Regions from separate parts of the Ruania alba genome, predicted to be linked through region 1. Evidence: predicted binding sites of a transcription regulator. Region 1 holds the regulator's gene; the other holds the start of a gene.
What was found. Region 1 encodes HrcA, which represses chaperone genes, less so after heat shock. Its sites were predicted from a motif close to TTNGCACTCGNNNNNNNCGAGTGCNAA; they were not measured.
Positions count from the first base shown of each region.

Region 2: the regulator HrcA is predicted to act here: its motif matches at 13,566-13,592, upstream of groL (chaperonin GroEL).

Region 1 is NZ_FNTX01000001.1:1,298,400-1,314,625, forward strand. Features, by position in the region: gene lepA (translation elongation factor 4) at 1-1,365, shown strand, start outside; gene hemW (radical SAM family heme chaperone HemW) at 1,362-2,570, shown strand; gene BLU77_RS06045 (hypothetical protein) at 2,695-3,618, shown strand; gene BLU77_RS06050 (hypothetical protein) at 4,202-5,029, shown strand; gene BLU77_RS06055 (HNH endonuclease) at 5,306-6,997, opposite strand; gene BLU77_RS06060 (DUF3097 domain-containing protein) at 7,457-8,311, opposite strand; gene hrcA (heat-inducible transcriptional repressor HrcA) at 8,434-9,480, shown strand; gene dnaJ (molecular chaperone DnaJ) at 9,513-10,634, shown strand; gene BLU77_RS06075 (16S rRNA (uracil(1498)-N(3))-methyltransferase) at 10,631-11,401, shown strand; gene BLU77_RS06080 (PhoH family protein) at 11,498-12,571, shown strand; gene ybeY (rRNA maturation RNase YbeY) at 12,568-13,020, shown strand; gene era (GTPase Era) at 13,017-13,952, shown strand; gene BLU77_RS06095 (alpha/beta hydrolase family protein) at 14,017-15,516, shown strand; gene BLU77_RS06100 (PP2C family protein-serine/threonine phosphatase) at 15,567-16,226, shown strand, end outside.
Region 2 is NZ_FNTX01000002.1:1,716,919-1,733,144, forward strand. Features, by position in the region: gene BLU77_RS18055 (S9 family peptidase) at 1-88, shown strand, start outside; gene BLU77_RS18060 (acyl-CoA dehydrogenase family protein) at 106-2,013, opposite strand; gene BLU77_RS18065 (hypothetical protein) at 2,107-2,337, opposite strand; gene BLU77_RS18070 (SGNH/GDSL hydrolase family protein) at 2,330-3,163, opposite strand; gene BLU77_RS18075 (uracil-DNA glycosylase) at 3,211-3,903, opposite strand; gene BLU77_RS18080 (DUF3263 domain-containing protein) at 4,052-4,351, shown strand; gene BLU77_RS18085 (LytR C-terminal domain-containing protein) at 4,381-5,028, shown strand; gene BLU77_RS18090 (glycoside hydrolase family 15 protein) at 5,065-6,399, opposite strand; gene BLU77_RS22240 (choice-of-anchor G family protein) at 6,607-9,777, shown strand; gene BLU77_RS18105 (DUF5819 family protein) at 9,994-10,734, shown strand; gene BLU77_RS18110 (HTTM domain-containing protein) at 10,731-11,891, shown strand; gene BLU77_RS18115 (phytoene desaturase family protein) at 11,924-13,402, shown strand; gene groL (chaperonin GroEL) at 13,714-15,348, shown strand; gene BLU77_RS18125 (hypothetical protein) at 15,503-16,141, shown strand; gene BLU77_RS18130 (DUF4031 domain-containing protein) at 16,161-16,226, opposite strand, start outside.

The sequences.
Region 1 (16,226 bases):
ATCGGTGGAGAACCGGAGGACTGCCTGAGGGTCTCCGGCAAGACCGGCGAAGGGGTGACCGAGCTGCTGGACCAGATCGTGGCTCAGATCCCGGCCCCGGTCGGGGATCCGGACGCCCCGGCACGGGCGATGATCTTCGATTCGGTGTACGACACCTACCGCGGCGTGGTCACCTACGTGCGGGTGATCGACGGCTCTCTCTCACCCCGCGAGAAGATCATCATGATGAGCACGCGTGCCACCCACGAGCTGCTCGAGATCGGCGCATCCGTGCCCGAACCGCACCCCACCAAGGGCCTCGGTGTGGGGGAGGTGGGATATCTCATCACCGGCGTCAAGGATGTGCGCCAGTCCAAGGTGGGGGACACGGTGACGAATGCGCAGAAGCCGGCGGACCAGGCGCTCGAGGGGTACCAGGAACCACAGCCGATGGTGTATTCGGGGCTGTATCCGATCGACGGCTCCGACTACCCCGTGCTGCGGGACGCGCTGGACAAGTTCAAGCTCAACGACGCGGCCCTGGTGTACGAGCCGGAGACGTCGGTGGCGCTCGGGTTCGGGTTCCGGGTGGGCTACCTCGGGCTGTTGCACGTGGAGATCGTGCGCGAACGGCTCGAGCGTGAGTACAACCTCGACCTGATCTCCACCGCCCCCAGCGTGATCTATGACGTGACCATGGAGGACGGGACCGAGCACGTGGTGACCAACCCGAGCGAGTTTCCCGCCGGGAAGATCTCGTCGGTGCGTGAGCCGATCGTGAAGGCGACCATCCTGACCCCGTCGGAGTTCGTGGGCACGGTGATGGAGCTTGCGCAGAGCCGCCGCGGTTCGATGGAGGGGATGGACTACCTCTCCGAGTCCCGCGTGGAGCTGCGGTACACGCTGCCGCTGGCCGAGATCATCTTCGACTTTTTCGACCAGCTGAAGTCACGCACCCGCGGGTTTGCGTCGTTCAACTACGACGTGGCCGGCGAGCAGGAGGCGAACCTGGTGAAGGTGGACATCCTGCTGCAGGGCGAGCAGGTGGACGCGTTCTCGGCGATCGTGCACCGGGACAAGGCGTACTCCTACGGCGTGATGATGACAGCCAAGCTGAAGGAACTCATTCCCCGTCAGCAGTTCGAGGTGCCGATCCAGGCGGCCGTGGGGTCGCGGATCATCGCCCGCGAGACGGTACGTGCGATCCGCAAGGACGTGCTCGCCAAGTGCTACGGCGGTGACATCTCTCGTAAGCGCAAGCTCCTGGAGAAGCAGAAGGAGGGGAAGAAGCGGATGAAGTCCATCGGCCGGGTGGACGTGCCGCAGGAGGCCTTCATCGCCGCACTCTCCTCGGATGGCGCAGGGGGCAAGGAATCCAAGAAATGAGCCCGACGGCGGCCCCTGGGGTGGCCGTGGAGGGTTTCCTTCCGCCGTCGGTCGCCGACGGTGCTGACGGGCGAGACTTCGGGATCTACCTGCACGTGCCGTTCTGCCGGGTGCGCTGCGGATACTGCGACTTCAACACCTACACCTCCGATGAGCTGGGGGAGGGAGCGAGCCGGTCCGACTACGCGGCCACAGCGGTGCGCGAGATCGAACTGGCGGCTCACGCCCTGTCTGATGCGGGGGTGCCGCGGCGGGAGGTGCGCACGGTCTTCGTCGGTGGTGGGACGCCCACCCTGCTGGCGCCCGGTGAGCTCGCGTCGATGCTGACGGCGGTGGAGTCCACGTGGGGGCTGGCGCCGGACGTGGAGGTGACCACCGAGGCGAACCCGGACTCGGTGGATGCCGATGATCTGGTGGCCTTGGCGGAGGCGGGTTTCACGCGGGTGTCGTTCGGGATGCAGTCCGCAGTGCCAGAGGTGCTCGCCACCCTGGATCGTACGCACGACCCGGAACGAGTGCCCCAGGTCGTCCGGTGGGCACGCGAGGCGGGTCTGTCGGTGTCGCTGGACCTCATCTACGGGGCACCCGGGGAGACGCTGGAGCAGTGGCAACGGTCGGTCGAGGCGGTCGTGGCTCTCGAACCCGACCACGTCTCTGCCTACGCCCTGGTGGTCGAGGACGGGACGAAGATGGCGGCCCAGGTACGGCGCGGTGAGCTGCCGATGCCGGACCCGGACGACGAGGCTGACAAGTACGAGTTGGCGGCGGCCCTGCTGGCGCGTGCCGGGTACGACTGGTACGAGATCTCCAACTTCGCCCGGACCCCGGCTGACCGGTGCCGGCACAACATCGCCTACTGGCGGTCGGCGGACTGGTGGGGGATCGGCCCGGGGGCGCACTCGCACGTGGGCGGGCAACGGTGGTGGAACGTCAAGCACCCGCGTCCGTATGCGGCACAGCTGGCGGCGGGCCGGTTGCCGGTGGCAGGGCGCGAGATGTTGAGCGCCGAGGACCGGGAGGTCGAGCGGATCCTGCTCGGTGTGCGGCTCGCAGAGGGACTGGACGTGGGCCCGGAGCTGGCGGACCAGCTGTCGGCGCTCGCCGGCGACGGGCTGATCGAGCGTGGGCCGGCCGTGGAAGGGCGGGCTGTCCTGACGCTGCGGGGCCGGTTGCTCGCCGATGCGGTGGTCCGGCGCCTGACGTAGCGGGCGTCGATGGGGAGCAGTCCCCGATGTATCAGGCGCTCAGGTCGTGGCTCTGGAGCGAGGAAACCGATAGCGTGTTCCCGCCGTCACTGTGACGGCCCCCGACGCAGAAGCTTGAGGAGATATGAGCCAGCAACCACCGGAGCAGGGCCCGCCGCAGGGTCCGGCAGACGACTCGCACGACGGGCAGCCGTACGGAACCCCGCAGCAGCCCGCAACTCCGCCGCCGCCTCCTCCGGGTCAGCAGCCGCCACCCTACGGGGCGGCCGGTCAGCCACCGAGCGCATTTCCGTCGCCGGAGCAGGGCGGGTTCCAGGCGCCTCCGCCGCCGGGACCGAGCCAGCCCGGACAGTACGGGCAGCCGGGGCCGGGCTACGGTGGCCCGCCGCCGGCACCGGGTGTGAACCCGGGCCAGTACGGTCACGGCGGCTACGGCGCCGGTGTCCCGCAGCCGTTCGGCGTGGGTGCTGCGCTGGGGTACGCGTGGAAGACCGTGTTCCAGAACCCGCTGGTATGGATCGTCGGCGCGCTTCTGGTCGTCGTCGTTTTCGTGCTGGTGAGCCTGCTCAATCCGAGTGCGCAGGCTGCGTTCGATGCGTCCAGCGGCAGCATGGACTTCGCGACCAGTCAGTCGTTCTCGGCGATGGGGTTCATCGCTAGCCTTCTGGCCGCGCTGGTGCTCGGGTTCGTTCAGGCCGTGGCGCAGAACGCGGCACTGCGCGAGACCGCCGGGAACAAGCCGAGTTTCGGGGACATCTTCCAGGTCCCGAACATGCAGAATGCGCTGATCTGGGCCGTCGTGTGGGGTGTCGCCTCCGGCATCGTGAACATGATCCCGGGCGTGGGTCCGTTGGTCGTTCTGGTCGCCTCGGTGTTCGTGATCTTCACGATGTCGGCGATCGTCGACCGGGGCATCTCCTGGGTGGACGGGCTCAAGGTATCCGCGCAGCTCGTGCAGCAGAACGCGGGATCGACGATTCTGCTGATCCTGGCGCTTTTCGGGATCAACATCCTCGGGCGATCCCCTGCGGTCTGGGACTCCTGGTGACGATGCCGATGGCTGCTGTCGCCACGGCGTTCGCCTACCGCTCCTTCAGCGGTCAGCCGATCGCGCCGAAGGCCTGACGAAGTTACGTGGGATGGCGGCGGCTCGGGACACCACGGGCCGCCGCCGTCGTCTTCAGGGGCGGATACCGTCCGGGTGGAGAAAGTGAGATGTCATGAGTGATCACGAGCAGTGGCGGCCGGAGGGTCCAGACGAGTCTCCCAAACCGGAGCAGCCTCAGCCGCCCGAGCAGCCGACGGAAACCGCCCAGCAGAGTGGTTCGGGGCAGCAACCTCCGCACGATGCTGCGTCCGGCCAGCCGCCCCACGCTGGGCCGCCTCCCCAGGCTGCTCCATACGGCACGCCGCAGCCAGGTCCCGTCCCGGCTCAGCCACCTCCTCCCGGCGGTGGGTACGGACCGCCCACACAGCCGGGTTCAGCTCACCCTCCGTCCTATGGCGCTGCGTCCGGCCAGCCGCCGCAAGGCGGAGCCTACGGTCAGCCGCAGCCGGGTCCGTATGGTCAGCCGGTTCAGCCGGGACCAGGGCAGCCGCCGCCCCAGCAGACGGGTCCGTATGGTCAGCCCGTGCAGGCCGCACCGGGGCAGCCGCCGCATGGCGGTACCTATGGCCAGCCGGGGCCGGGCCCGTATGGCCAGCCGCAGCCGGGTGGTTATGGTCAGCAGCCCCAGCCCGGCCCGTACGGCCAGCCGCTGGGCCAGTACGCGCCGGTTGCTGCTGAACCACAGGCGACGGATGCGTTCGGCTGGGCATGGAACGCGTTCAAGGCGCACTGGAGCACCTTCGTCCTCGGACAGCTCGCTTGGGGCGCGATCATTCTGGCCGTGACGTTGCTCTGGTTCGCGCTGCTCAGCGCTATCGGTGTCTTTGGCGCAGGCATGGGTGACGAAGCGGCTATCGCCGTGCTGACCGGAGCAGGCTTCTTCGGGATCCTGCTGTTCATCGTCGTCGTCGTACTCGTCAGTGTCTTCTCGGCGGCGGGCGTGGCGAACGCCGCCGTCAAGGTAGTCCGGGGTGAACAGGTCTCGGTGGCGGACTTCTTCAAAATCCCCAACGCAGGCCACGTGCTGCTAGCGACGTTGTTGATCTCGCTCGCGGCAGCTGTCACCTCGTTCGTGATCGTGGGGCCCCTCGTGGTGATGTTCTTCGCGATCTACGCCAACTACTTCCTCGTGGACCGCCGGGACAGTACCTTCGAAGCGATCGGTAACACGATCAAGATGGCGACCGCTACCGCCGGACAGACCATCATTCTCATCCTGCTGTCGATCGTGGCAGGGATGGTGGCGAGCCTCACCTGCGGGATCGGCTCCCTTGTCACCGTGCCGCTAGTTGTGTTGGCGACTGCCTGGATGTATCAGCAGAACCTGGGGCGGATGCCCAGCGTGCGCTAGCCGATAGGCACGCCCGCATGAGGGTGTGCTGAGCCTCCAACCACGGCTGGCCACACGTCGGTGTGGCCAGCCGTCGTTGTCTCCACCGACTTCGATGGCTGGAACCCGCCGAACTCTGGAGACGCGGCGCCGACCGCGCATGCTGGGCGACGTCCTCGGTGACGCGTCTGCTCACGATCGGCGGGTGGAGCGACGTTGATGCCGAGCGCCGCGCGCATCTGAGCATGCCGGTGGCCCCGTCGACGGGTGGTGTCGGCGGGGTTCGGGGCGGGGTGGTCAGTCTGGTGGTGGGTCGGTGTGGCCGTGCGGGTTTGGGCGCGGTGGATCCGTGACCGTTTCGCTGCGTGGCTGGTCGTGCCTGCTTTCGGGCGGACTGCCGCCACGAGGGCTGCTCCGCCCGTTTCGCGCCCCCACGCTGGTGCCGGCGGTGGGAATGGGGTAGGTGCCGGTGGGTGTGACCAGGTAATGCGCACCATCGGGTGCGGCCCAGTGATAGACGCCGGGGGTGATCATGGAATACGACCACCCGGTGTGAGTTTTCGCCCGGTGGTGACGTCGGCACAAGGCGGCCATATTCACCGAGCTGGTTCGGCCGCCCTGGTCGAAGGGAACAATGTGGTCCTGGTCGGCGGAACGCGCGGAGCGGTGGCAGTAGGGGAACCGGCACTGTCCGTCACGAAGAATGATCTGCTCGCGGAGTGTCGGGCTGGCCTCATAGGTAGTGGCATCGGTGCGCCCGGCCAGATCGATCACGGGACGGACCAGTATTCGGCCGGCAGTGGAACACCATTGACGGATCTGTTCTTTGGTGACCGGTGATTTGGTGTTTTCGCACCGGCCCACGATCCCGGATCCGAACACAGGGCCCGTTTCACCAGAGTTACCCGCACCCTCACCGGTACCGGAGCTCTCACCGGTGCCGGCTTCGGTGTGGTCGTTGAGGGCGTCAGCGGGCAGGTGCAGGTAGAGCATCACAGTCCGACCCATCCCACCAGTAGCACCTGGCGCCCCCACGACACTGGTCCCGGTCGTGGTGGTCGGTGCTGCGCCACCGCCGGAAACTCCTTCACTGCCGCCCTCACCGCTGCCGGGGGTGGTGGGGATCGGGAGTGTGGTGTGTCCGCGGGCGAGGTCGCCGATGGCGATGGAGCGGCGCACATCCTCACTCGTGCCGGGCAGGAACCCGGCCAGCACCCGCGCCTGGTCGGTGACCGCAGCCTCGAGATCCAACGCGTCGGTGAGGTCGAGGCCACCCTCGACCCGCACCACCGACCCCACACCCAATCCTGCTCCTGGTCCAGGTGCTGCGGTGGTGCCTGCTTCATCGAGGCGGATGTCGAAGTGGCGCCCCTCCAACGCCGCTTCCTCATCCTTCGCGGCTTGGTCGGGGTCGAAGGTGGCCATCGCGGCACTCACGGTGCGTTCGATCTGCGCGGTCGTGCAGGATCCGATGGTCCAGGCCACCTGGGCGTCCACCCAGGCGGCACCGTCGAACGGGAGGCGTTTCGTCATCCGGGTCACTGCCCGTGCCCGGTGGATGCTGACCTGCCCGGCCCGCACCCGTTCCCAGAGTTGGGGTAGCCGGTAGGCGAGCTCGACCACCACGCCCACATAGGCCAGGGCTGCTTCGTTCGACTGCCCCAGTGCGGTCGCCAACCGAGTGAACTCCAGGTCCGAGACCAACGGGGCACCATCCCCGGCCAGACGCATCGGCTGCTCCGTCCCCGGTAGTCCGGCGTGCTCGTCCGGAACCGGTAGGCCCGCGTGCTCGTCCGGGTCGAACACCGGCCCACCCCTCAAGGCGCCCAGGGTGGCCGGGTCGATCGCCCGCTCACCCACCCAGGCGATCACCAGCTCAGCACACGCCACATCAACCGCCCGAGCCGCAGTCCGGTTCTCGCGCACAGCAGCCAACACCGCATTCCCGGCCGGAGCCGAGAACGCGGAACCAGTGGCTGTCGAGGTCATGGCTTTATTCTCCCAGAGGGCACTGACATTGCGCTGGACAGCATCGGCACCTGTGGATAAGTTCCGGTCAGACGAGAGATGGTGATAGCCCGTCCTGGACCATTGACACAGAATCCCTCAGTCAGCGGTTCAGGAATGCTCATCCACACGGCAGCCAGCTCGTTCTCGACCCGTGCCGAGAACATGGAACCAGTGGTTGTCAACGTCATCCCCACATTCTTCCAGCGGGGTATGACAGTGGACTTACCCAGGCCAGTTCCTGTGGAAACAGAAACGAGCGCCCCGGGTCAGTGGTGTGCAACCGACACCCCGGACATTGCCAGAGCCTCGCCTGCACACCGGTCCCGACTACAGGAAGCACGGCACGACCGGGCCCGAGAGCACGGAACGGCGGCCGGCAAGATTATGGCGAGCAGGACAGGCCCAGCGGGCAGGTCCAGCGTCGAGGTGCGAACAGGATTATGGAGCAGTGACGAAGTCGACGAGCTCTTCCACTCGTCCCAGCAGACTGGGTTCGAGATCGCGATAGTCGCGCACCGTGCCCAGGATGCGCTTCCAGCCACGCGCGATATCGGCCTGATTGCTGGCCGGCCAGCCGAGCGCCGTCAGGGTCCCGACCTTGATGTCGGTACCCCGGGGCACGTGCGGCCATGCCTGTAGCCCGACCCGGGCAGGCTTGACGGCCTGCCACACGTCCACGTACGGGTGCCCGACCACGAGCACATTGTCCGCGCCGAATCGCCGTACCACCTCGCTCGCCACCCGGGATTCCTTGCTCCCGGAGACGAGATGGTCCACCAGCACGCCGACACGCCGCCCCGGCTCGGGTCCGAACTCGGTGAGACGCTCCTCCAGGTTGTCCACACCGTCGAGCAGCTCCACCACGACGCCCTCGATCCGCAGGTCGTCCCCCCAGACCTTCTCGACCAGCTCAGCGTCGTGCCGGCCCTCCACCCAGATGCGCGACCCCCGCGCCACACGCGCCCGTGCGTCCGCCACGGCGAGCGAGCCGGACGCCGTCCGGGCACGTCCCTGGGGTGCAGCGGCAGGTCGATGGGGAACCAGCCGCACCGGCTTGCCATCCACCCAGAATCCCGCGCCGAGCGGGAAGGTGCGGGTGCGCCCCTTCCGATCTTCAAGGACCACCACCTGCTGGCCACCGCTCTTCTCCACGCGGACCACGGCACCGACCCACCCGGATTGCACATCCTCCACCACCAGCCCTGGTTCAGCCGGGATGTCCTGGGTGCGCACCCGGGTGCGCTCGTGCGGGTCCTGGGAGAGCACGTCCGTGCCGTATCGATCCTGAGTCACGCTGTGAGAGTAGAGGTGACAGCAGGCGCGCCCCAGGAGCCACGCGGTGAAGTGGGCGAGACAACCGCGTAGAATTGGCACTCGCCCACGTCGAGTGCTTGTTGAGCCAGGGAGGTGATCCGGTGAGTTCGCAGCGACAGTTGCAGGTATTGCGCGCCATCGTGCAGGACTACGTGCGCAGCCGCGAACCGGTCGGCTCGCGCAACCTGGTCGATCGGCACAACCTCAATGTCTCACCGGCCACGATCCGCAACGATATGGCGGCCCTCGAAGAGGGGGGCTACATCGCCCAGCCGCACACCTCGGCGGGGCGGATCCCCACGGACAAGGGGTACCGCCTGTTCGTGGATCAGATCTCGGTGATCAAGCCGCTCTCCGGGGTGGAGCGGCGAGCGATCGGTGAGCTGCTCGACGGTGCTGTGGACCTGGACGATGTGCTCGAGCGCACCGTCCGCCTGCTCGCTCAGCTCACCCAGCAGGTCGCCGTCGTCCAGTACCCGTCGTTGCGTCGCTCCGCGCTGCGACACGTCGAGCTGATCCCCACCAGCCCGCGTCACCTCCTCGTGGTGATCATCACGGCGAACGGCCGAGTCGAGCAGCGCACGGTCGAGTCGGCCACCGAGCTCGACGAGACGATGGTCGCCGAATTGCGCGCCCGCGTGAACGCGGAGGTCGCCGGCCGCAACGCCGCTCGTCTGCGTTCGGTGCTGACGAGTGTGGAGGAGGCGTTCGCACCCGCCGACCGCCCGCTGGTCGCCGACGTGCTGGGGACGATCACCGACACCTTGTCCGAAGATGCCGAAGAGCGCATCGTGATGGCAGGGACCGCCAACCTGGCCCGCTCCGACGTGGACTTCTCCGGCACCATCGGCCCGGTCCTCGAGGCGCTCGAGGAGCACGTCGTGCTCCTGCGGCTGCTCACCGAGATGGCTGCCGGGGACGTCGAGGCAGCCGCACGCAGGGACCACCCGCTCGCGGTGCGTATCGGCAGCGAGACGCACCATGAGAACCTGTTGGAGACGTCCATCGTCGCCAGCGGTTACGGTGGCGAGGGCACCGAGTCGGTCGGGCAGCTCGGAATCCTCGGCCCGACCCGGATGGATTACCCCACCACGATGGCCGCCGTGCGCGCCGTCGCCCGCTATCTCTCCCGCTTCCTCGGTGGCTGACCCACCGTGACCTCCGACCCAGAAAGCCACACGTGACCGACTACTACGCGACCCTGGGCGTCTCCCGCGACGCCAGCACCGAGGAGATCAAGCGGGCCTACCGCAAGCTCGCCCGGCAGCACCACCCGGACGTCGCCGGTCCGGGCAGTGAGGACAAGTTCAAGGACATCACTGCCGCCCACGAGGTGCTCTCCAACCCCGAGAAGCGCCAGATGTACGACATGGGCGGACAGCCCGGGATGGGCGGTGGTGGCGCCGGTGCCGGATTCGGCTTCTCCGACATCTTCGAGACCTTCTTCCAGGCAGCCGCCGGTGGCGGTGGCTCCCGTGGACCTGCGTCCCGGTCGCGCCGCGGTCAGGACGCCCTGCTGCGCATCAGCATCGACCTGAACGAGGCTGCATTCGGCGTCAGCAAGGACGTCGAGGTCGAGACCGCCGTCATGTGCACCACCTGCCGTGGCACCTGCTGCCGGCCCGGCACCAGCCCCACCACGTGTGAGATGTGCCACGGTCGTGGCTCGGTGCAGCGGATGGCTCGCTCCTTCCTCGGCCAGGTGATGACCACCTCCGCCTGCGCCAACTGCTCCGGCTTCGGTACCACCATCAACGACCCGTGCACCGAGTGCGCCGGCGAGGGCCGCGTGCGCACCCGCCGGACGGTCCGGGTGAACGTGCCGGCCGGCGTCGACGACGGCACTCGGATCAAGCTCACCGGGCAGGGTGAGGTGGGACCAGCCGGTGGGCCTCCGGCCGACCTCTACGTGGAGGTGCGGGAGAAGCGGCACCCGCTGTTCACGCGCCGCGGGGACGACCTGCACTGCACGACTGACCTGCCCATGACAGCCGCAGCACTGGGCACGGTGCTCGAGCTGGAGACCCTGGATGGCACCCGCGAGCTCGACATCCGCCCGGGCACCCAGCCGGACGAGATCGTCACGCTGAGAGGTCTGGGTGTCGGGCACCTGAACGGTGGCGGACGAGGTGACCTGCACGTGCACGTCCAGGTCACCGTGCCCACGAAGCTGGACGAGGACCAGGAGCGCCTGCTGCGTGAGCTGGCCGGGCTTCGGAGCGAAGAGCGCCCGGAGGCTCGTCTGGCACCGGCCGGCAACGGTGTCTTCTCCCGATTGCGGGAGAAGCTGCAGGGCCGGTGAGCCGCCCCGTCTTCCATGCGGTCGCGGGCGATCTCGACGGCGCCCGGTCGGGCCGGTCTGTCGTCCTCACCGGTGCAGACGCCCGGCACGCCGTCACGGTGCGGCGGGTACGCAGCGGTGAGGTGATCGACCTCGTCGACGGCGCAGGGTTGCGGGTCTCCGGCACCGTCACTGAGACGTCGGGTGGCCAGGACGCCACCGTCACGGTCACCGCCGAAAAGATCAGCAGCGAACCTGCCCCCGATCCGGAGCTGGTCCTGGTGCAGGCGCTGGCCAAGGGCGGGCGGGACGAGCTCGCCCTGGAAGCCGGCACCGAGGTGGGCCTGGACCGGGTGGTGCCCTGGCAGTCCGAACGTTCGGTGGCCCAGTGGCGGGGCGAGAAGGCCCGCAAGGGGGTCGCCCGCTGGCAGCAGATCGCCCTCGCGGCAGCCAAGCAGTCGCGTCGGGCGTGGGTGCCGGTGGTCGAGGAGCTGCTGGTGGGGCGCCAGGTCCTCAAGACCGTCACGTCCGCCGTCGACGCACGCAGCACAGTGCTCGTGCTGCACGAGGAGGCGAGCGCCCCGATCGCTGAGGCGAGCATCGACGACTCAGCCGAGCAAGTGTTGGTGGTTGTGGGTCCCGAGGGAGGGCTCTCCGAGCCGGAGGTCACAGCCCTGACCGAAGTCGGAGCGCAGGCAGTCCGCCTCGGTCCGCACGTGCTCCGCACCTCGACGGCCGGGCCGATCGCGCTGGCGCTACTCGCTCAGCGGCTCGGTCGCTGGGCCTGAGGACGATATGAGGTCGGCGCCTGTCGGGTCGCCTCGGTAGGATCGACATATCCGAGCCCACCCACGAGGGGAAGATTGGGGACATCCGCCCCGCCCATGACAAGTTCCAGCTCTCCCGCCGCTGACGGTTCCGTGCGGCATCAGGTGACCATTCCCGAGCACGTGCCCATGGTCGCGTTGCTCGGTCAACGTGACGAAGTGCTCACCGCCATCGAGGCAGGTTTTCCCTCGGTGGATGTCCACGTGCGCGGCAACGTGGTCACCCTGACCGGACGCCCGGGCGACGTCGCCCTCGCCGAACGGCTCGTGGACGAGCTCAGCGAGATCGCCTCCTCGGCCACGCCGCTCACCTCGGATGCAGTGGAGCGGGCGATCAAGATCCTCACCGACAGCACCACCGATCGCCCCGCCCAGGTGCTCACGATGAACATCCTGTCCAACCGGGGCAAGACCATCCGGCCCAAGACGCTCGGACAGAAGGAGTACGTCGAGTCGATCGATCGGAACACCCTGGTGTTCGGGATCGGACCGGCCGGTACCGGGAAGACCTACCTGGCGATGGCCAAGGCGGTGCAGGCGCTGCAGGCCAAGCAGGTGAACCGGATCGTGCTCACTCGCCCCGCAGTGGAGGCAGGCGAGCGCCTCGGGTTCCTCCCCGGTTCGCTGAACGACAAGATCGATCCGTACCTGCGCCCGCTCTATGACGCGTTGCACGACATGGTGGACCCGGAGTCGATCCCGCGGTTGATGGCCGCCGGCACCATTGAAGTGGCCCCGTTGGCGTACATGCGCGGACGCACCCTCAACGATGCGTTCATCATCCTCGACGAGGCGCAGAACACCTCAGCCGAGCAGATGAAGATGTTCCTCACCCGGCTCGGTTTCGGGTCCAAGATCGTGGTGACCGGCGACGTGACGCAGATCGATCTGCCCGGTGGGGCGGACTCGGGGCTGCGGGTGGTGCAGGACATCCTCACCGATCTCGACGATGTCGCGTTCTGCCGACTTACCAGCGCCGACGTGGTGCGGCACCGGTTGGTGGCCGACATCATCGATGCCTACTCGCGGTTCGAGACGGAGCGTCCCAGTGCCTCGGCCCGCGCCGAGCACGGTGGTCGAGGCTCGCGACCCTCCCGTCCGGCACGAGGCAGCTCGGAGGGGCATCGATGAGTGTGGAGATCACCAACGAGTCCGGGCACCGCCTGGACGAGTCCGAGTTCGCTGCGTTGGCTCGGCACGTGCTCGACGCGATGCACGTGCACCCGCAGGCCGAGCTGGAGATCCGGTTCGCCGACACCGAGGTGATGTCCGAGCTGCACGTGCGGTGGATGGACGAAGACGGCCCCACCGATGTGCTCTCCTTCCCGATGGACGAGCTCCGCCCGGGTGTGGAGGGGGAGCCCAGCGCTGAGGGCATGCTCGGCTCGATCGTGGTGTGTCCGGACGTGGCTCAGGAGCAGGCGCGCACCGCCGGTCACTCGGCCGAGGAGGAGATGCTGCTGCTCGCCACGCACGGGATCCTGCACCTGCTCGGTTTCGATCACGTCGAGCCTGAGGAGGAGAAGGAGATGTTCGGCCTGCAACGCCAGCTCCTGCTCACCTTCCTGGCGGGCCGATGAGCGGCCAGATGAAGGCGCCCGACGGCGGGGCGCGCGATCACCGCGCAGGTTTCGTCTGTGTGGTGGGTCGCCCGAACGCCGGCAAGTCGACCCTGACGAACGCCCTGGTGGGGCAGAAGGTGGCGATCACCTCGGGTCGCCCGCAGACGACCCGGCACGTCATCCGCGGCATCGTGCACCGGGACGACACTCAGCTGATCCTGGTGGACACTCCTGGAGTGCACCGCCCGCGCACCCTGCTCGGGGAGCGGTTGAACGAGCTCGTGATCGGCACGCTGGCCGAGGTGGACGCGATCGCCTTCTGCCTGCCCGCTGATCAGAAGGTCGGACCGGGGGACCGGTACATCGCGGCCCGGCTCGCGGAGGCACGCACTCCCGTGGTGGCGGTGGCCACCAAGTCCGACGCCGTCGGTCGCCCGCGCCTGACCGAGCACCTGCTGCAGGTGGCCGAGCTGGGCGAGTGGGCCGACGTCATACCCGTCGCTGCCCCCACCGGGTACCAGCTGGACGAGCTCGTGGAGGTGTTCCGCAGCCACATGCCGCAGTCGCCTCCGCTGTACCCGGACGGCGAGCTCACCGACGAGCCGGAGCACGTGATGGTAGCTGAACTGGTGCGGGAGGCCGCTCTGGACGGTGTTCGTGAGGAGCTCCCGCACTCCCTGGCGGTGGTGGTGGAGGAGATCGTGCCGCGAGAGCGGCCAGCGAAGGACGGACGTGAGTTGCTGGATGTGCGGGTGAACCTCTTTGTGGAGCGAGACTCGCAGAAGGCCATCGTGATCGGCACTCGCGGTTCCCGGCTCCGTGAGGTCGGCACTCGGGCACGCCGCGGTATCGAGGCGCTGCTCGGCGCTGCGGTCTACCTGGACCTGCACGTGAAGGTGGCCAAGGACTGGCAGCGGGACCCCAAGCACCTCCAGCGCCTGGGGTTCTGACGCGAGTGTGCCCGTTCAGGCGCTTCGACGCCTGGCGCCGATCAGAGATGGATAATCTGACACGGTGAAGTACCGGAAGATCGTGGTGACGCTGGTCATCGTCATCGTCTTCGGGATGATCGGTTCGCTCAGCGGTCCCCGGTGGACACCACAGCCGCTCGAAGAGACCATCGTCCCCGAGAGCGAGGACGTGGCGATCGGTGGACCCGTGCGCACGGACCCGGTCGGTACGTATGAGATCGACCAGCAGGTCTTCGAGGTCGCTCTGGATGGCGCCCAGGTGCTGGCCACCCTGACGTTCCCCGTCGGGGCGCCGGGGGAGCGCCCCGGGATGCTCTTCATGCACGGTGCGGGCACCGGGGCGCACACCAACTTCGCCGACCAGGCGCAAGCATTGGCCAGCGCCGGCGTGTACGTGCTGGTGCCGGCGAAGCGGCTGGACACGTACACCACGGCGAGTCGGGACTACCCCGCGATGGCACAGGACTACCTGGCCTCGTGGGAGGTGCTGAGGGACTGGCCCGGGGTCGACCCGGCCCGGGTGGGCGTCTATGGGGAGAGCGAAGGGGCCTGGATCGCCCCGATCGCTGCCGTGCAACAGCCTGCGGTGGCGTTCGTGATCCTCGTTTCCGCGCCAGTGGTGGCGCCGCGAGAACAGGTGGCCTTCGCGGCGGACTCGTACCTGCGCAATGTGGGTGTGCCGGAGTCGTTGTTGCGCGCCATCCCTCGCGGAGTGGGAGCTCAGCCGCCCGGCGGGGGGTTCGAGTACGCGGACTTCGACGCTGAACCATGGCACAGCCGTGTCACTCAGCCGGTGCTGATGACCTACGGCACCGACGATCCGTCGATGCCGATCGTGCAGGGCCCGTTGGTGTTCATCGACAGCATGGCCGAGGCGGGGAACACCGACTACACGGTGCGCTACTTTCAGGGTGCGAATCACGGCCTGCGTCTCGACGGGGAGCTGGTCGAGGGGTTCGTGGACGTGCTGGCCCGTTGGACGCTGGGGCTGCCGGAGACCGCGGACGCCGAACCGAGGATCGCCGGTGCGCAGCCGGAGCAGCGCTTCCGTGCGGCACCGTTGGACCACCCACACTGGTACGCCGACGGCGACATGCTGGTCTGGACGCTCCTGGGGTCGTTCGTGCTCCTGCTGGTTGCCCCGGTGGTGTGGTTGGCGGGCCGTGGCGTGGCCCGGATCCGGGGGCGTCACCCGCACACGTTCCCACCACCGCTGGCGCGATTCACGGCCGCAGTGTCACTGAGCTCGGTGGCGATCATGGTGGTCTTCGCGGCCTACGTCGCCTATGTGGCCTCGCTGGCGCTCAACTACCGCACCGACGACCTCGTCGTGCACGGTGGTTGGATCGCCTTGCACGCGCTGGGCATCCTCACCGTCGGAGTAGGGGTGCGATCGGTGGATGCCGCTGCGAACGCGCGTCGTACGCTCGGCCGGACCGCGTTCAGCGCCAGGCAGGCGGTGATCTGGTGGAGCGCGCATCTCGGTGCGACGTCGTTGCTGATCATCGCCGCGTACTGGGGGGTGTTCCCGACCCTCTTCTGACCACCGTAGGATCGACCGCAGCTCAAGTCGGAAGGGCTGGGCGAGAAAGGATGAGCGAACCGGTGCAGGTGGCGTGGGGAGTCGGGACCGACGCAGGCGGTCGGCGTGCCGTGAACGAGGACGCCGTGCTCGCGAAGCCGCCGTTGTTCCTCGTGGCCGACGGGATGGGCGGCCACATCCACGGCGCCCTGGCGTCGGCTGCGGTGGTGCAGGCGTTCGAGGAGTTCATCGATGCCTTCGACCCGAACCACGAGGTCCGTCCGGACCAGGTGCAACAGGCCATTCGGGCGGCGCAGGATCGGATGCGGCTGGCGCTCCAGGGGGAGGTCGATTCCGAGGGGGTGCCGGTCACGGCTGGCAGCACCGTCTCCGGGGCGCTGATCACGGTCCACGAGGGGGCACCGTTCTGGCTGGTGTTCAATGTCGGCGACTCGCGGGTGTACCGGTACTCCGATGACGCCCTGACCCAGATCAGCGTCGATCATTCGCTCGTGCAGGAGATGGTGGACTCGGGTGCCATCGACGACGTGACCGCGCGGCACCATCCGCAGCGCAACGTCATCACCCGGGCCGTGGACACTCACACCGATGCCGAGGCCGATTTCTGGCGGCTCCATGCCGGTGCCCGGGACAGGTTGGTGATCTGTAGCGACGGCCTGAGCGGCGAGCTCACCGATGCCGAGATCGCGACCGTGCTCGCCGAGGAATCG
Region 2 (16,226 bases), on a different contig from region 1:
GCTGAGTCGGTCCGGCCGTCCCCAGCACCGGGTGGCGCGGTTCGAGCACATCCTGCGGTGGTGGGCCAAGCACTTGCCGGTCGGGTAGTGGCCCGTGACGATCGCTCAGCGGCGATAGCGCCGGGCCAGGTTCTCGGCGGTGGACGGACCGTCCGTGACCGGAGCGATCCACGGGCCGGTGCCCGCCGCGGGGTCGAGCACGCCCTCCTCCGCCCACGTGAAATCGCCGGAGAGTACCTGTGCGGCCAGCGCCTCGTCTCCGGAGTCACTGTTGCGCCACAGCTCGCGGAAGAGCCGCTCCACCCGCACCCTGGACTGACGGCAGAACGCGTCGGCGAGCCGCTGCCTGCTGCCAACCTCCGGGGTGCGGGCCGCGTGCGCCTGCACCGCGGTCTGGGCGAACAGCTCGGCCCCGATGTCGACCACCCGGGCGAGGAAGCCCTGCCGCTTCTCCAGCCCGCCCTGCCACCGGACCATGCCGTAGAAAGTGTTCCGGGCGAGCCGGCGGGAGGTCCGCTCGACGTACCGCAGTGCGGGGGCGGCCGGCCCGTAGGAGGCGAACGAGCCCGGCAGGTCACCGGCACCGGTCGCCAGCCGAGGCAGCCAGCCGGCGTAGAACACGGCGGCGTCGGTCGCTGCCCGGGTGCGGGCCGCGGAGTCGGCCTCGGGATCGATCAGCGCGCCGGCCACCCGCAGGTGCTCGTCCACCGCCTCGCGGGCGATCAACAGGTGCATGATCTCGCTCGAGCCCTCGAAGATGCGGTTGATCCGCAGGTCGCGCAGCAGCTGCTCGGCCGGGACGGCGCGTTCCCCGCGTGCTGCCAGGGAGCGAGCGGTCTCGTACCCCCGGCCCCCGCGGATCTGCACCATGGCATCGGCCACCTGCCAGGCCATCTCGCTGCACCACAGCTTCGCCAGTGCAGCCTCGATCCGGATGTCGGCGCTCTCGGAGTCGGCCAGTTCGGCGGCGAGCTGGACCACTGCCTCCTGCGCATACGTGGTAGCGGCGATGAAGGCGACCTGGTGTGCGATCGCCGCATGCTTGCCGATCGGGGCACCCCATTGCACCCGCTCGCGCGCCCACTGGCGAGCGATGGTCAGCGACCACTTGCTGCCCGCCACGCACAGGGCGGGGATGGACAGCCGCCCGGTGTTCAGGGTGGTGAGCGCGATCTTCAGGCCCTTGCCCTCGGCACCGACCACATTGCGCGCCGGCACCCGCACCTGATGGAACCGCACGACCGCGTTCTCCAGCCCACGCAGACCCATGAACTCGTTGCGGCGTTCGATCGTGATGCCGGGGGTGTCGGCCTCCACGATGAACGCGGTGATCCCGCCCCGCTCGCCGTCCTCACCGGGCGGCACCCGCGCCATCACCACGAACACCTCGGCGAGCACGGCGTTGGTGGCCCACAGTTTCACGCCGTCGATCAGGTAGTCGCCGTCAGGGGTGCGGGCTGCGCTCGCGTGCAACCGTGCCGGGTCGGACCCGACGTCCGGTTCGGTGAGCAGGAAAGCCGAGATCGCCCCTTCGGCACAGCGGCGTAGGTAGTGCTCTTTCTGCTCCGGGGTGCCGAACACCTTGACCGGTTCGGGCACCCCGATCGACTGGTGGGCCGAGAGCAGGGCGCCGAGGCTGGGGTTCGCGCTCCCGGCGAGCATCAGGGCGCGGTTGTACTCCACGTGCGAGAGCGCCATCCCGCCGTACTCGCGCGGGATCGTCATCCCGAACGCGCCGATCCGGGCGAGGCCGGCCAGGACGTCGTCGTCGATGCGGTCCTCGGCCTCGATCCGCGCCCCGTCCACGTGCTCGGCCAGGTAGTCGCGCAGGTCGGTCAGAAACGACTCCGCCCGGGGATCTGCCGTCGGGGCGGGTGCACCCGGCCAGAGCACCTCCGGGCGGAACCGTCCCAGGTAAAGTTCGCGCGCGAACGAGGCCTGGGTGAACTCGCTGCTGCGTGCCTCTTCGGCGACCCGGCGGGCTTCCCGCGCGGTGACCTCCGGTTGCGACATGAGAGCCTCCTCGGATGCTCCCACCAGTCTGGAGGGCCGGGGGCGTGCCCGCCAGCGGGCGGTGCCGGGGAGGTCCGCCGGCGCAGCCTCAGCTCATCGGCCGCGTCGCCCTCGATTGCGGGGATGGTTGCGTGCGGTGCGTTCATTGCCCCGCTTGTAGTTGCCGGTCAGCCGGGCCATCAGTTCCTGCGGGTCCTCCCGCTCCACCCGGGCGAGGAACTCGGCCGCGCGGTCGCCTCGCAGCACGACGGCGGAGCGCCCGTGATGGGTGATGGTCACCTGGGTGCCGTGGACGGTGTAGGCGAAGCCGTGCGCGTCAGGCATCGAATCGCCCCTCCGGGTCGGGGAAGGACACCGGGCGAGGCTGGGGTCGCTTCGGTGGGCGTTCGTCACCGGAGGAGCGCCCACGCAACCGGCGGGCGGCCCACGGGTAGACGTCCCGGGCCATCCACTCCGCGTCCGAGCGCAGACGCTCGGTGGCCGGGCGCACCGGCAGGCGCGGCAGTGGGACCTGCCAGTTCGCGTGCTCCGGCGTCATACCCAGTGCCACCAGGGCGGCGTCGGCCACCCGTGCGTGCCCGAGGCTGCTCAGGTGGATCCGGTCCTCGGCCCACATCCGCCAGTCCTGCAGCGGGTGCAACCCCCAGATGTCGAGCACCATCGCGCCGTGCCGGGCGGCGATGGACCAGATGTGCGCGTTGTAGATGGCGACCTTGGGGCGGATACGTCGCAGCAGTCCCGCGTTGCGGGTGTCGGTACCGGTGGCGAGGAGAACGTCGGCGCCACAGTTGCGGGCCGTCCGGACTGCGCGGTCGAGGTCCACGGCGAGACGGTCCGGGTCCGAACCTGGCCGCAGCAGGTCGTTCCCGCCACCCACGATGGAGACCAGGTCGGGCTCGGCAGCGAGGGCGCGGGGCAGCTGGTCGGTGAGGATCGGACCGAGCAGGCGGCCACGGACGGCCAGGTTGGCGTACTCGAGCGGTTCGAACTCGTGGGAGGCCTGGCGCAGGGCGATCGCGGCCGCCAGGCGGTCGGCCCACCCGTGCAGCGCACCGGGCTGATCGGGGTCCTCGTCCCACAGCCCCTCGGTCATGCTGTCACCGATCGCGACATAGCGCCGCCACGGGGGTGTCGGGCTCGCGGTGCTCACCGGTCCTTCTTATCGGGTCTGGTGGCGGGCGCGCTACGGGATTTGCCTCAGGGGAGGGTCCAGTCGATCGGGGTGCCGCCTTGTTCGGTGAGGAGTTCGTTCGCACGGGAGAACGGTCGCGACCCGAAGAAGCCGCGTGATGCTGAGAGCGGGCTTGGGTGCGTGGTGGCAATGATCGGCGTCTGGCCGAGGAGTGTGCGCAACGACTGCGCATCACGTCCCCACAAGATCGCCACCAACGGTTGGTCACGTGCGACCAGCGCACGGATCGCGGCGTCGGTCACGCGTTCCCATCCTTTGCCACGGTGCGACGCGGGTTCACCGGGCTGCACTGTCAGGCTGCGGTTGAGCAGCAGCACCCCGGCGTCCGCCCACGGTGTCAGGTCTCCGGTGCTCGGTGCGGGCAGACCGAGATCCTCACTCAGCTCGCGGTAGATGTTCTGCAGCGAGCGGGGGATGGGGCGTACGTCCGGTTGCACCGAGAACGACAGGCCCATCGCGTGACCGGGGGTGGGGTAGGGGTCCTGACCCACGATCAGCACGCGGACCTGCTTCAGCGGGCGGGTGAATGCCCGGAGTACGTGCTCCCCGGCGGGCAGGTAGCCGCGTCCGGCGGCAATCTCCGCACGGAGGAAGTCACCCATCGCATGGATCTCGTGTTCCACCGGGGCCAGAGCCCTGGCCCAGCCAGGGTCGATGATGTCGGCCAAGGGACGCTGCGGGGGTGAGGTCGAGTTCACCCCACCCAGCCTAGGACGAGATTGTCCGCCGTCGGCAGCCCTGTGGCGATATCACAGCACGCGCCGTCGGAGGCGAATGACACGCGTGTCGTTTGCCTCTAGGATGAGCGAAAGTTCGACAGTTCGAGGCACGTACCCAGGAGGACCGATGGCGGCAGCGCAACCGCTCACCACGCCGAGCAACACGGTCGAGGTCGGCGAGCTCAGCGAACGGGACGCCGAGATCCTCGCCTTCGAGCGGCAATGGTGGAAGTACGCAGGCGCCAAGGAAACGGCGATCCGAGACCTGTTCGACATGTCGGCCACCCGGTACTACCAGGTGCTGAACGCGCTCATCGACGAGCCCGCCGCCCTGGCTGCCGAGCCGATGCTGGTGAAGCGGCTGCGCCGGATGCGCAGCACGCGGCAGCGGGAGCGATCCGCTCGCCGGCTCGCATCGGACCTCTGAACACCTCGCCGGCACGTTAACCTGCCGCAGTGAGCACACAGGATCCGTATCCCTACGACGAGGACGAGTTCGACGCACTCGGCGACGATCGCGTCCCGCAGGGCGTGCACCGCGCGCCGGTACCGTGGTGGCGGCAGGCGTTGCCCTTCCTCGTGGTGCTCATCCTGGCGCCGATCCTCGCGTTCGTCGTGGTGCAGGCGGTCTCCGATCAGTCCTCCGTCGGGCCGGAGGCCTCGCCGACCGTGAGCGAGTCGACCACCGGCGAGGACGCCGAGGGGGACGCCGATGGCGGCCAGACCGAGGAGCCCTCGGACGAGCCGACGGAGACGGAGGATCCCACTGAGACAGCCGAGCCCACCGACGAGCTGACCGAGGAGCCGAGCGAGACCGTCGATCTGGATCAAGGGCTGAACGTCTGGGTGCTCAACGGAGCCGGCGTCGTCGGTCTGGCTGGTGAGACAGCGGGCATCCTCGGTGACGCCGGCTGGTCTAACGTGGTGGCCGACGACTACGGCTTCAACCAGCCCACCGATTCGACCATCTACTACCGCGACGCGGAGATGGCTGAAGAGGCCGAGGCGATCGGCGAGGAGGTCGGCATCTCGACTGTCGTCGAGGACGCCTCTGCCGCCCCGAACGGCATCTATGTCGTGCTTCGCCCCGACTTCGTGAACTGACGCTGCGCAGCGACGGCCTGGAGGTGGGGGCCGCCGCTAGAGATGGTGGTCGTCCAACGTCGTGAGCGTGAGCAGGACCAGGGCGGCCGACCAGGCCAACGGCGCGACAGCGGCGGGCGAACCGTCCGGCCCCACCTTCTCCGGGATCGCGCCGGAGGCGGTCCGGTGACCGTCGACCCAGGTGAGGTAGTCGGTGGCGAGCGCCTCGTCCCCGAGTGTGGCCGCCGTCCAGGCGTACAGCGTGGTCTGCGGTGTCCACGAGAGGGAGGTCTCCGGCCAGGACGTGCCTGGTGCCAGGCCGCCGCCGGGGCGAGCCATTCCGGCCATCGAGGCACGCCATGCACTTTCTGCGCCAGGCAGCGGCTCGGCGAGGAAAGGAGGGAGCAGAAAGGCGGTGGCGGCGTCGCGTGCGTGCCTGCCCGGATACCGGCCGTACCCGCTGGCACCGAAACTCTGCTCGATCGCACCGCGCAGGGCGGTGGCGGCGTCGGCAGTCTGCTCCGATCGGTCCGGGTCTCCGGCCAGCCGGTACAGGCGGGATGCTGATTCCAGCCCGGCGAGCACGGGGGCAGCGGTGCCGAGTGTCACCCTGTCCTCGGCGTGTTCCCAGTAGTCCGCCGACGGCGCGGGCAGGTGGTCCGGGCCGGACACCTGGTCGAGCAGGAAGGTGGTCGATCGCTGCAGCAGCGGAGCGAACTGCTGCAACAGTGCCTGGCTGTCCAACTGTGCCGCCGGTGAGCGATCGACGTCGTTGGCCACCCGCTCCAGGGCCCAGACCGCCCACGCCGTCCCGTCGGTCTGCAGCCCGCGATCGTCCGGAGGCACCCCCTCGGTGCTGTACCGGGCATGGAAGCTGCCGTCCTCGGACTGGACGTCCTGGAGGAAGGTCAGAGCGGTGACGGCGTCGGTGCGGTGACCGGTCGCCGTCAGGGCAGCGGCGATGAACGCGGTGTCGCGGGGCCACACGTAGCGCCATCGTGGCATGGCGCCTGCGATCGGCCCGTCGCCCGCGCTGATCAGCGCATGCAGGTCGAGGAGCGCGGCGTCCGCGAGGTCGTCATAAGGGCCGCCCGAGACGGGTGCGCTGCCGGACTCGAGCCATTCGAGGGTCTCCTCGGCGCGCTCGGCGGCGGCCCGGCGGGTGTCCGGTGCTGCGTCCGGGCCGGGATCGATGACACGCGTACCGGCGAGGTAGTCGACTGGTTCCCCCGCCGGGACGATCACCAAGGTGCCATCCGGTGCGATGCCGATGCCCTCCTGGTAGAGCTCCACGTGATCCACGCGATTGCGGGGCGCGCTCAAAGCAGCGACAGCGATGAGCGCGCCGATGGCGACGATCACCGTGAGCGCGAGGAGCGGGCGCTGGGACATCGTTCGTAGCCTAGCCACGGCAACGTGACCCACGATCGTTATACATCCGTGATACGGACTCTGCGCTCTCAAAGGTTGAACGGCCGTAGAGTCTGCGTGGGAGACGTGCGCGCTGCGGCGTGCATCTCGTCCGCCCTTTCACCCATGTCCCGGCCGTAGTTCTTCGCGCGCTGGGGCTCCATAAGCACACAAGGCTCGGGGGAGTACGTGCAATCACAGATTGATACGGCGCGCAGACGGACGCGTCGCCGGTGGCAGAGGCCGCTGGCAGGAGCGACGGCAGCCGTTGCGACGGTCGCACTGGGGGCCCTCGGGCTCTCCGGCACGTTGTCGCCGGCAGCAGCGCTGGCGACAGACACGTCGGAGGCCGAGGGGCGTCTGCTCACCGGCGGTGGGGCGATCAACCTCAACGACATCGTTGCACTGGACGGTGCCTACAGCGCCGACCCGACAGCGCCCGGCGAGGTCCAGAACCCGCTGTCGCTCGAGGTTCTGAACTCGCTCAACCTCGACCTTGGCAGCGGGGTCCAGCTCCTCGGCGACAACGGGGTACTTGCGGTCGGTGCGCTGGCGCAGTACGCCCGCACCGGTGACGGCGAGGTGCCGTTCGCTTCGGCAGGTGCGATCAACGCCGACGGCTCCATCGCCGTGGGCGGGTCGGGTCCCGGCGACAACGCCTACCTCGACCTCACGCCACTGCTGACGCAGGCCGGTCTGGACACACTGCTCGACCAGGCTCGCGTTGAGCTCGGCGCGCTCTCGGCCACGGCCACCACTGATGTGGACGGCAACCCGGTCGGTGACTACCAGATCGCTGACGGCACGCTGATTCTGAGCAGCCCGACGATTGCCGGGCTCAGCGGCACGCTGTCGGACAGCCTGGGCACGGTGTCTGACCCGATCAACGGCCTGGTCGGTGAGGGTGGCGCGATCGACACCACGCTCAACCCGCTGCTGGTCGACCTGACCGACACGCTCAACACACTGCTGCTGGGCGTCGGATCGATCGACGAGCTGGGTGTCACGGCCACGGTCGATCTCGACCTGCAGGCGGCACTGACCGCGGTTCTCGAGGAGCCGCTGACCAGCCCGGACTCGGCAGTCACCATCGACCTGAGCACCGGCGAGGTGAGCGTCGACCTGGCTCGCCTGGTGGCGGACACTCAGGGTGGCGACTACGACGGCACGCTGAACGGTCTCCCGGTGAACACCGAGGTCCTGGGTCCGGACGTGATCCAGGCTGCGCTCGATGGTGCGATTGGTTCCACGCTGGACCAGATCCCCGCGCTCGTCGTCAACGCGATCACCGATGCGTTGCACGCGGCGGACGTGAACATCGCTATCACCGGTGACATCGCCCTGCTGGGAGTGTCGGTCGGTACCGTCGACGTCCAGCTGTCTGGCACGCTGGGCGACTTCGCGGGCGTGGAAGGCTCCGTGCCGCCCACCGTCGACACCTCCGGCACAACCGTCGCCGGTCTCCCCGTGGGAACGATCGTCGAGCCGATCCTGCAGGCTGTCACCGACACGATCCTGCCGGCTCTGGTCACCCCGATCAGTGAGGCGATCACCGACGAGGGAACGCTGGACACGATCTTCCGCCCAGCAGTGGAGGCTCTGAACACGGCGCTCTCGCCGCTGGCTCAGTTGATCACGGAGAACCTCGTCTCGCTGACCGCCAACGTGCAGGAGCAGCCGGGTGACTTCGTTCACCCGGACGGCTTCGATGACGATTCCTTCACGCAGCGCGCGCTGCAGCTCACTCTGCTGCCAACCACCACGGCAGCTCAGGTGAGCATCCCGTCGGCCACGGTGCGTCTCGACACTGAAGCAGGCTCGGACCCCGACACGGACGTGGACGCGTCCACGGACCCGGACAGCTCGACGGACCCGGACAGCTCGACGGACCCGGACAGCTCGACGGACCCGGACAGCTCGACGGACCCGGACAGCTCGACGGACCCGGACAGCTCGACGGACCCGGACTCCTCGACGGACCCGGACAGCTCGACGGACCCGGACAGCTCGACGGACCCGGACTCCTCGACGGACCCGGACTCCTCGACGGACCCGGACAGCTCGACGGACCCGGACAGCTCGACGGACCCGGACTCCTCGACGGACCCGGACTCCTCGACTGACCCGGACAGCTCGACGGACCCGGACTCCTCGACGGACCCGGACTCCTCGACGGACCCGGACTCCTCGACGGACCCGGACTCCTCGACGGACCCGGACTCCTCGACGGACCCGGACTCCTCGACGGACCCGGACTCCTCGACGGACCCGGACTCCTCGACGGACCCGGACTCCTCGACGGACCCGGACTCCTCGACGGACCCGGACTCCTCGACGGACCCGGACTCCTCGACTGACCCGGACTCCTCGACGGACCCGGACTCCTCGACTGACCCGGACTCCTCGACGGACCCGGACTCCTCGACGGACCCGGACTCCTCGACGGACCCGGACTCCTCGACGGACCCGGACTCCTCGACGGACCCGGACTCCGAAACGACTGCGGACACGAACACCAACGCCTCTGCATCGGCGTCGGCGTCAACGAACGCTGACGACGACAACAACGCGGCGGCTGAAGCGGCTGCTGAGGCTGCGGCCTACACCGACACCGACTCGAGCGCATCGGCTGAGTCCGACGTGAGCGCGGCGGCGGCGGCGCAGGCAGCTGCTGACGAGGACGCCTCACAGGACGCCTCGGCGGATGCCACCACGGATCCGGATGCTGCAGCTGCAGCGGCGGCTCAGGCGGCGGCCAACTCGGACGCCGACCCCGACACCGCTGCGGACACATCCGCAGAGATGTCGGCCAACGCTGACACCGACGCCACGTCGGAGTCCGCTGCGGCGGCTGAGGTGGCGGCTAACGCGGATGCGTCGACCGACGCCTCGGCGGCGGCTTCGGCGAACGCGAGTTCGGACGCTGACTCCGACGCTGATGCTGGTGAACTCAGGGCCACGGTGCGCTACCAGAGCATCGTCCGTGACACGGGTATCGAGCAGGAGGCCTACGGCTTCGGGTTCGAGCCGGGCGAAGAGGTCACGGTCACCGTGAACTCCACCCCGTTCGACATCGCTGCGGTCGCTGACGAGTCCGGCAACGTGACGGTCGCATTCCCGATCGACGCGGAGTTCGAGCTCGGCGACCACTTCGTCGAGATGACGGGTGCTGAGTCTGGGGAGATCCCCGCTGAGAACCTCGACACCGACTTCGTGGTGACTGAGGTGACCTCCGGTGGCGGTTCGTTGCCGGACACCGGTGCGGAGTTCGATGAGATGTTCGGCCTCATCGCCGCAGCGCTCATGTGCCTGGGTGCAGGGATCCTGCTCTCCGGCCGGAAGCGGAGCACAATGAGCTGATCTGCGAGAGCGGATGAGCACTGATCGAGGTTCGGTCCCGGGGTATCTTCCTTACCCCGGGACCGAACCTCGATCGTTCATGTCTCCTGGCATCATCGCCCTGGCGGGAAAGCGACAATGACGAGCAAGGACATCGATACAGCAGAAACATCGGCCGGCGAGAAGTCGTCGGACGATGCGGTTGTCGAGCACACATCCGATCGGTCGCGCACAGCGATGACGCCCCTCAAGCGGGTCATCGTTGTCGTGGCTGTCCTGTTCACCGCGTGGCACGTGTTCGCCACATTCCTCTGGATTGCACCTGCCTCTGGACTCCGGCAGGTGGTCCCGGGTGAGTTGTTGCGTGACTATATGATCCCGATGCACGGGCAGAGTTGGAGTGTCTTCGCCCCAGAGCCGATCAACGGTGACTACCGCCTTCAGGTCCGTGCCACCCTCAACCGGGACGGTGAGGAGATCGAGACCGAATGGGTCGACGCGACAGCAGCCGAGCTCGACATGATCACTCACAACCTCTTTCCGCCCCGTGCAGCGATCAGTGCCAACCAAGTCGCCGGTACGTTCCGGGGGGCCTATCTCGACCTCAACGATGAGCAGGAGGAGATCGCGGCGCTCGGCTACTACAGCGGCGACGACTGGCGTCAGCGTCTGGAGTCGGCTCTCCGCTCGCATGGCAATGCCGGCGCGGTTGCCGAGTACCTGCAAGCCGAGGAGCTCGCCAACGCGTACGCCACGCAGGCGGCTTACGCGATGTGGGGCGAGGACGTCGTGTTGGTGCAGTTCGTCATCAGCCGCCAGAACGTGGTGCCGTACGGGCAGCGCAACGATCCCGACGCCGAACGCCCCGCTGTCCAGCCGTATGTCACCGGTTGGCGTGGTCTCATCGAGTACCCGGGCCAATCGCGGGAACGGTTCGCGGAGATCTTTCGCCCGGCGGTCGAGGAGTCGACCCGATGAGTTCGCGCGCCCGCACCCTCGCCCGTACCAGCACCCGCGCCGCGGGGGCTCTTCTCGCAGATCTCTACGGCGCAGTCTCGTCCTTGGTGAACCGTACGCTGGCGTGGACCGAGAACTGGCTCGTCGGCGCCAAGCACGCCAGGTACGGACTTGCCGTGACGCGGATACTGCTCGGGCTGACGGCACTCGGCCTGCTGATTTCCAACTGGCGGACCCGTTACTACGCCTTCGGTAGTGGCTCGGTGTGGAACGGCGAGGCAGCCCAACCTCTGAGCGATTTTCCTCAGATCCCCCTGTTCAGCATCTTCCATCGGGTGGCGCTGAACGACTGGTCCTTCACCATCCTCTACCTCGCCCTTGCATGGCTTGCCATCCTGGTCATCTTGGGCTGGCGGATGAAGATTGTGCTGCCGATCTTTTTCGTGGCGTGGACGTCGTTCATCGAGATGAACGACACACTGGGCGACCAGGGTGACAACATGTTCCGCATCACCGTGCTGGCGTTGCTGTTCGCCGACACCGCCGGGAGATGGTCCCTGGATGCCCGTCGGCGTGCTGACGTCGAGAAGGAGACCGGTCCCTGGTTGCGGCGAGTGTGGAACGGTGAGCCGTGGGTGCCCGCGTGGTTGACGAACCTGTCCCACAACCTGGTTCTGGTCGCTGTCACGGCGCACGTGTGCTTCGTGTATGCCTCCGGTGCCCTGTTCAAGGCCGGTGGTGCGCCGTGGCAGCACGGGTACGCCATCTACAACCCGCTGCAGACGGTGCGTTTCGGATCCTGGCCGGAGCTGACCGATGTGCTCACCGCCTGGGCGCCGGTCGTCACGATCATCTCGTGGAGCTCGATCATCCTGCAGATGTGCTTCCCGATGATGCTGCTGTGGCGCCCCACCCGGGTGATCGGATTGTTTGGGATCACCTCCTTCCACGTGGGGATCGCCGTGCTGATGGGGCTGCCGTGGTTCTCCCTGGCGATGATCGCCATCGACGCGATCTTCATTCGCGACGTCACCTGGCGGTACATCTCCGACCGGATCGGTGGCGCCTGGCGGAACGCGCGCGCGGACGTGGAGGGCTCACCCAGGAAGCGGAGACCGGACCGAGAACGCCCCTCCGATCGCGCGCCTGCTGCCGAGCACATCTCGGCCTCCGGCTGACCGGGTACCGGGTGAGAAGGCAGACTGGACCTATGGGACGAACCAGCACGGACGTCGTCGTGATCGGTTCCGGACCGAACGGGCTGACCGCTGCGGTGACGCTCGCCCGCGCCGGGCTCGAGGTGACGGTGCTGGAAGCGCAGACCGTGCCCGGCGGTGGTGCGCGCACTCTCGACTCGCCCCTGGCCGACGGGGTTCGCCACGACGTCTGCTCGGCCGTGCATGCCCTGGCCCTGGCCAGCCCGGCCTTCCGTGAGTTCGATTTCGCCGCCCGCGGCGTGCAGCTGATCAGCCCGGAGACCTCCTACGCCCAACCCCTCGACGGCGGTCGTGCCGCCATTGCGTATCGCTCGCTCGGGCGGACCGTGGCCGAGCTCGGCACCGACGGGCCCGCCTGGCACCGGCTCTTCGGACCGCTCGTGGAGAACGCGGAGATGCTCACCGCGCTCGCGCTCGGGAACCGGCGCGAGCTGCCCGAGGGTGCACTGAGTGCCCGCGGGCTGGGTGCCATGGCTGCCGCTGCCGCACGCTTGGTGGAACAGGGCAGCCCCGCGTGGAACCTGCGCTTCACCGACGACCTCGCCCCGGCGCTGTTCACCGGTGTGGCCGCGCACGCGATCTCGACCCTGCCGAGCCCGGCCGCGGCCGGCACCTCGATCATGCTTGCCACGCTGGCGCACACGGTCGGGTGGCCCATCCCCGTGGGTGGGTCCGGGGCTCTGACGGCGGCCCTCATCGCTGATCTGGAAGCGCACGGTGGTCGCGTGGTCACCGACCATGAGGTGACTGCCTGGCACGAGCTGCCTCGTGCCCGCGCCTACCTCGCCGACCTCTCCCCGGCCGCCTTGGTGCGCATCTGGGGGGACCGGATGCGCCCGTCGGTGCGGGATGCGCTGGCCCGGTTCCGGTACGGCGATGCCGCCGCGAAGGTGGATTTCGTACTGTCCGGCCCGGTGCCCTGGGCGGACGAACGCGTCGGCGGCGCCGGTACGGTGCACGTGGGCGGGCTGCGGGAGGAGATGGCCTTTGCCGAGGCAGAGGTGGCCGCCGGCCGGGTGCCCGAACGCCCGATGATCCTGTTCTCCGACCCCACCATTGCCGACCCGGCGCGGGAGGTCGGGGGACTGCGCCCGGGATGGGCGTACACCCACGTGCCGGCATGGAGCGGCGCAGACGTGACGGAGGCCGTGACCGCACAGATCGAACGCTTCGCACCCGGCTTCCGGGACGTCGTCGTGAGCGCGCGGTGCACGCCCGCGAACCAGATGCCGGAGCACAATGCGAGCTATATCGGCGGTGACATCGCCTCCGGTGCCCTCTCGGTATGGCAGATGGCCGCCCGGCCGCGGCCCACGCTCGACCCGTACGCGACCTCGATCCCGGGTGTGTACCTGTGCTCGCAGTCAACACCGCCCGGGCCGGGTGTGCATGGCATGGCGGGCTGGCACGCCGCCCGCCGTGCGCTCACGCAACGCTTCTCCCTCCCCACCCCCTCCCTCGCCCCACGCTGACCCCGCTCACCGCTCGCAGTATGACCACCTCAGCCCGCGTGCCGAGCGCAACCTCGTGCGGCGGATCATGCGGGCAACGCCGCACAAGGTTGCGCTCGGCGGGGTTCGAGGAGCGTTTTCGCCCGCTGCTTGCACTCTCGGCCTGAGAGTGCCAATAATGGCGTTAGCACTCTCAGCGCGAGAGTGACAACTGTGGTCAGCGAGACGAGGCGCCGGCCGGTGCGTGACGTGAACGCATCCGGTCAGGTGTCGTCCGTCGCGGGCGTCCCGCCGTACCAACCAGATGCCAGTACCGGAGGATCGAACCGCCAATGGCTAAGCAGATCGCTTTCAACGAGGAGGCCCGTCGCGGGATGGAGCGTGGGCTCAACACCCTCGCCGACACCGTGAAGGTCACCCTCGGCCCGAAGGGGCGCAACGTCGTCCTCGAGAAGAAGTGGGGCGCCCCCACGATCACCAACGATGGTGTGTCCATCGCGAAGGAGATCGAGCTCGAGGAGCCCTACGAGAAGATCGGTGCAGAGCTCGTCAAGGAGGTCGCCAAGAAGACGGACGACGTCGCTGGCGACGGCACCACCACCGCCACCGTGCTCGCCCAGGCGCTCGTGCGTGAGGGCCTGCGCAACGTCGTGGCCGGCGCCAACCCGATCGCCCTCAAGCGGGGCATCGAGAAGGCCGTCGAGGCTGTGACCGCTCAGCTGCTGACCTCCGCCACCGAGGTGGAGACCAAGGAGCAGATCGCGGCGACCGCCGGCATCTCCGCCGGTGACCCGCAGATCGGTGAGCTGATCGCCGAGGCCCTCGACAAGGTGGGCAAGGAAGGCGTCATCACCGTCGAGGAGTCCAACGCCCTGGGCCTGGAGCTCGAGCTCACCGAGGGTATGCGTTTCGACAAGGGCTACCTGTCGGCGTACTTCGTCACCGACCAGGACCGCCAGGAGGCAGTGCTGGAGGACGCCTACGTCCTGCTCGTCGAGTCCAAGATCGCCAACGTCAAGGACATGCTGCCGCTGCTGGAGAAGGTCATCCAGTCCGGTAAGCAGCTGCTGATCATCGCCGAGGACGTCGAGGGCGAAGCTCTCGCGACCCTGGTGCTGAACAAGATCCGCGGCACCTTCAAGTCCGTGGCCGTCAAGGCACCGGGCTTCGGCGACCGCCGTAAGGCCATGCTCAACGACATCGCCATCCTCACCGGTGGCCAGGTCGTCTCCGAGACCGTGGGCCTCAAGCTCGACAACGTCGGCCTCGAGGTGCTCGGAACCGCGCGTCAGGTCGTCGTGACCAAGGACGAGACCACGATCGTCGAGGGTGCCGGCGACGCCGACGCCATCGCCGGGCGGGTCGCTCAGATCCGCGCCGAGATCGAGAACTCGGACTCGGACTACGACCGCGAGAAGCTGCAGGAGCGCCTGGCGAAGCTCGCCGGTGGCGTGGCCGTCATCAAGGCCGGCGCCGCCACCGAGGTGGAGCTCAAGGAGCGCAAGCACCGCATCGAGGACGCCGTGCGCAACGCGAAGGCTGCCGTCGAGGAGGGCATCGTCGCCGGTGGTGGCGTGGCCCTCATCCAGGCCGCTGCCGCCGCCTTCACGACCCTCGAGCTCGAGGGTGACGAGGCGACCGGTGCGTCGATCGTGAAGATCGCCGTGGACGCTCCGCTGAAGCAGATCGCCGTGAACGCCGGCCTCGAGGGTGGCGTCGTGGTGGAGCGGGTGCGTGGCCTGGAGACCGGTCACGGCCTGAACGCCGCCACGGGTGACTACGAGGACCTGCTCGCCGCGGGGATCAACGACCCGGTGAAGGTGACCCGCTCTGCGCTGCAGAACGCCGCCTCCATCGCGGCACTGTTCCTCACCACCGAGGCCGTCGTGGCCGACAAGCCGGAGAAGGCCCCCGCGGCCCCGGCCGGTGGCGACGACATGGGCGGCATGGGCGGCATGGGCTTCTGAGAAGCCAGCACCGCCTGAGCCGTTGAGCTCAGTTGCATCGCCGAAAGCCCCCGGTTCCCTTGCGGAGCCGGGGGCTTTCGCGTACCCAGGCGGGGGGACTCCTCCCCATCTGTCGCACTGCCGGTTCCATACCGGCTTCGGTATGGTGACCGCCATGTCAGGTCAGGGTGCGTCGCCGTCTCCTGCGCCGCCTGACCCACACCGGGACCGCGCTTCGGGCTCGCACCCGGTAGCGGAGGGCTCGCTCCGGGTGGAGTTGCGTCCGTCCGCCGTCGGCAGGGCGGGGATGGTGGTACTGGCACTGCTGCTGATCGTGTTCGGCGGCGCGATGGTGGCAGCCGCCACTGTCATCGACCAGTGGGCCGATCCGAACGGCATCGCCGCCGGCATCGTCGGCATAGTGATTGCTGCGTCCGGGGTGCTGGGGCTCGTCGTGATGCCGCGGGCTTTGGCCCCTGCCTGGCTCACCTTCCGGCCGGACGCCGTGGAGTACGTCGGAAGGCAGTTCACGTTGTCCGTGCTGTGGCAGGACGTGGAATGGCTGTACCTCTGCGCGCCCGGCAAACTGAGTCTGCTCGGCGTGCGGTGGAGCCCGTTGGTGCAACTCATCATCCGCCTCGGACCGGAGGCCGCCGCGGCCAATGGCGCCGCTCGAGGGCGGGTGGGCAGGCGACCGGGGCTCGTCGATCGCACGCGGGTCGTGATGTTCTGGGCGGGCAAGGAATCGAAGCAGGCCGTGGCGCTGGGCTGCGACACCTACGGCGGGGGCCGCTTCCACGGGCCTCGCCTGTGAGCACGAGCGTCCGGCGGGGTCATGCCGTGGAGTCCGGCCCGCCGCGCAGTGCGGTGAGCTCGTCGGTGAGGTTCGTGCGCGCCCG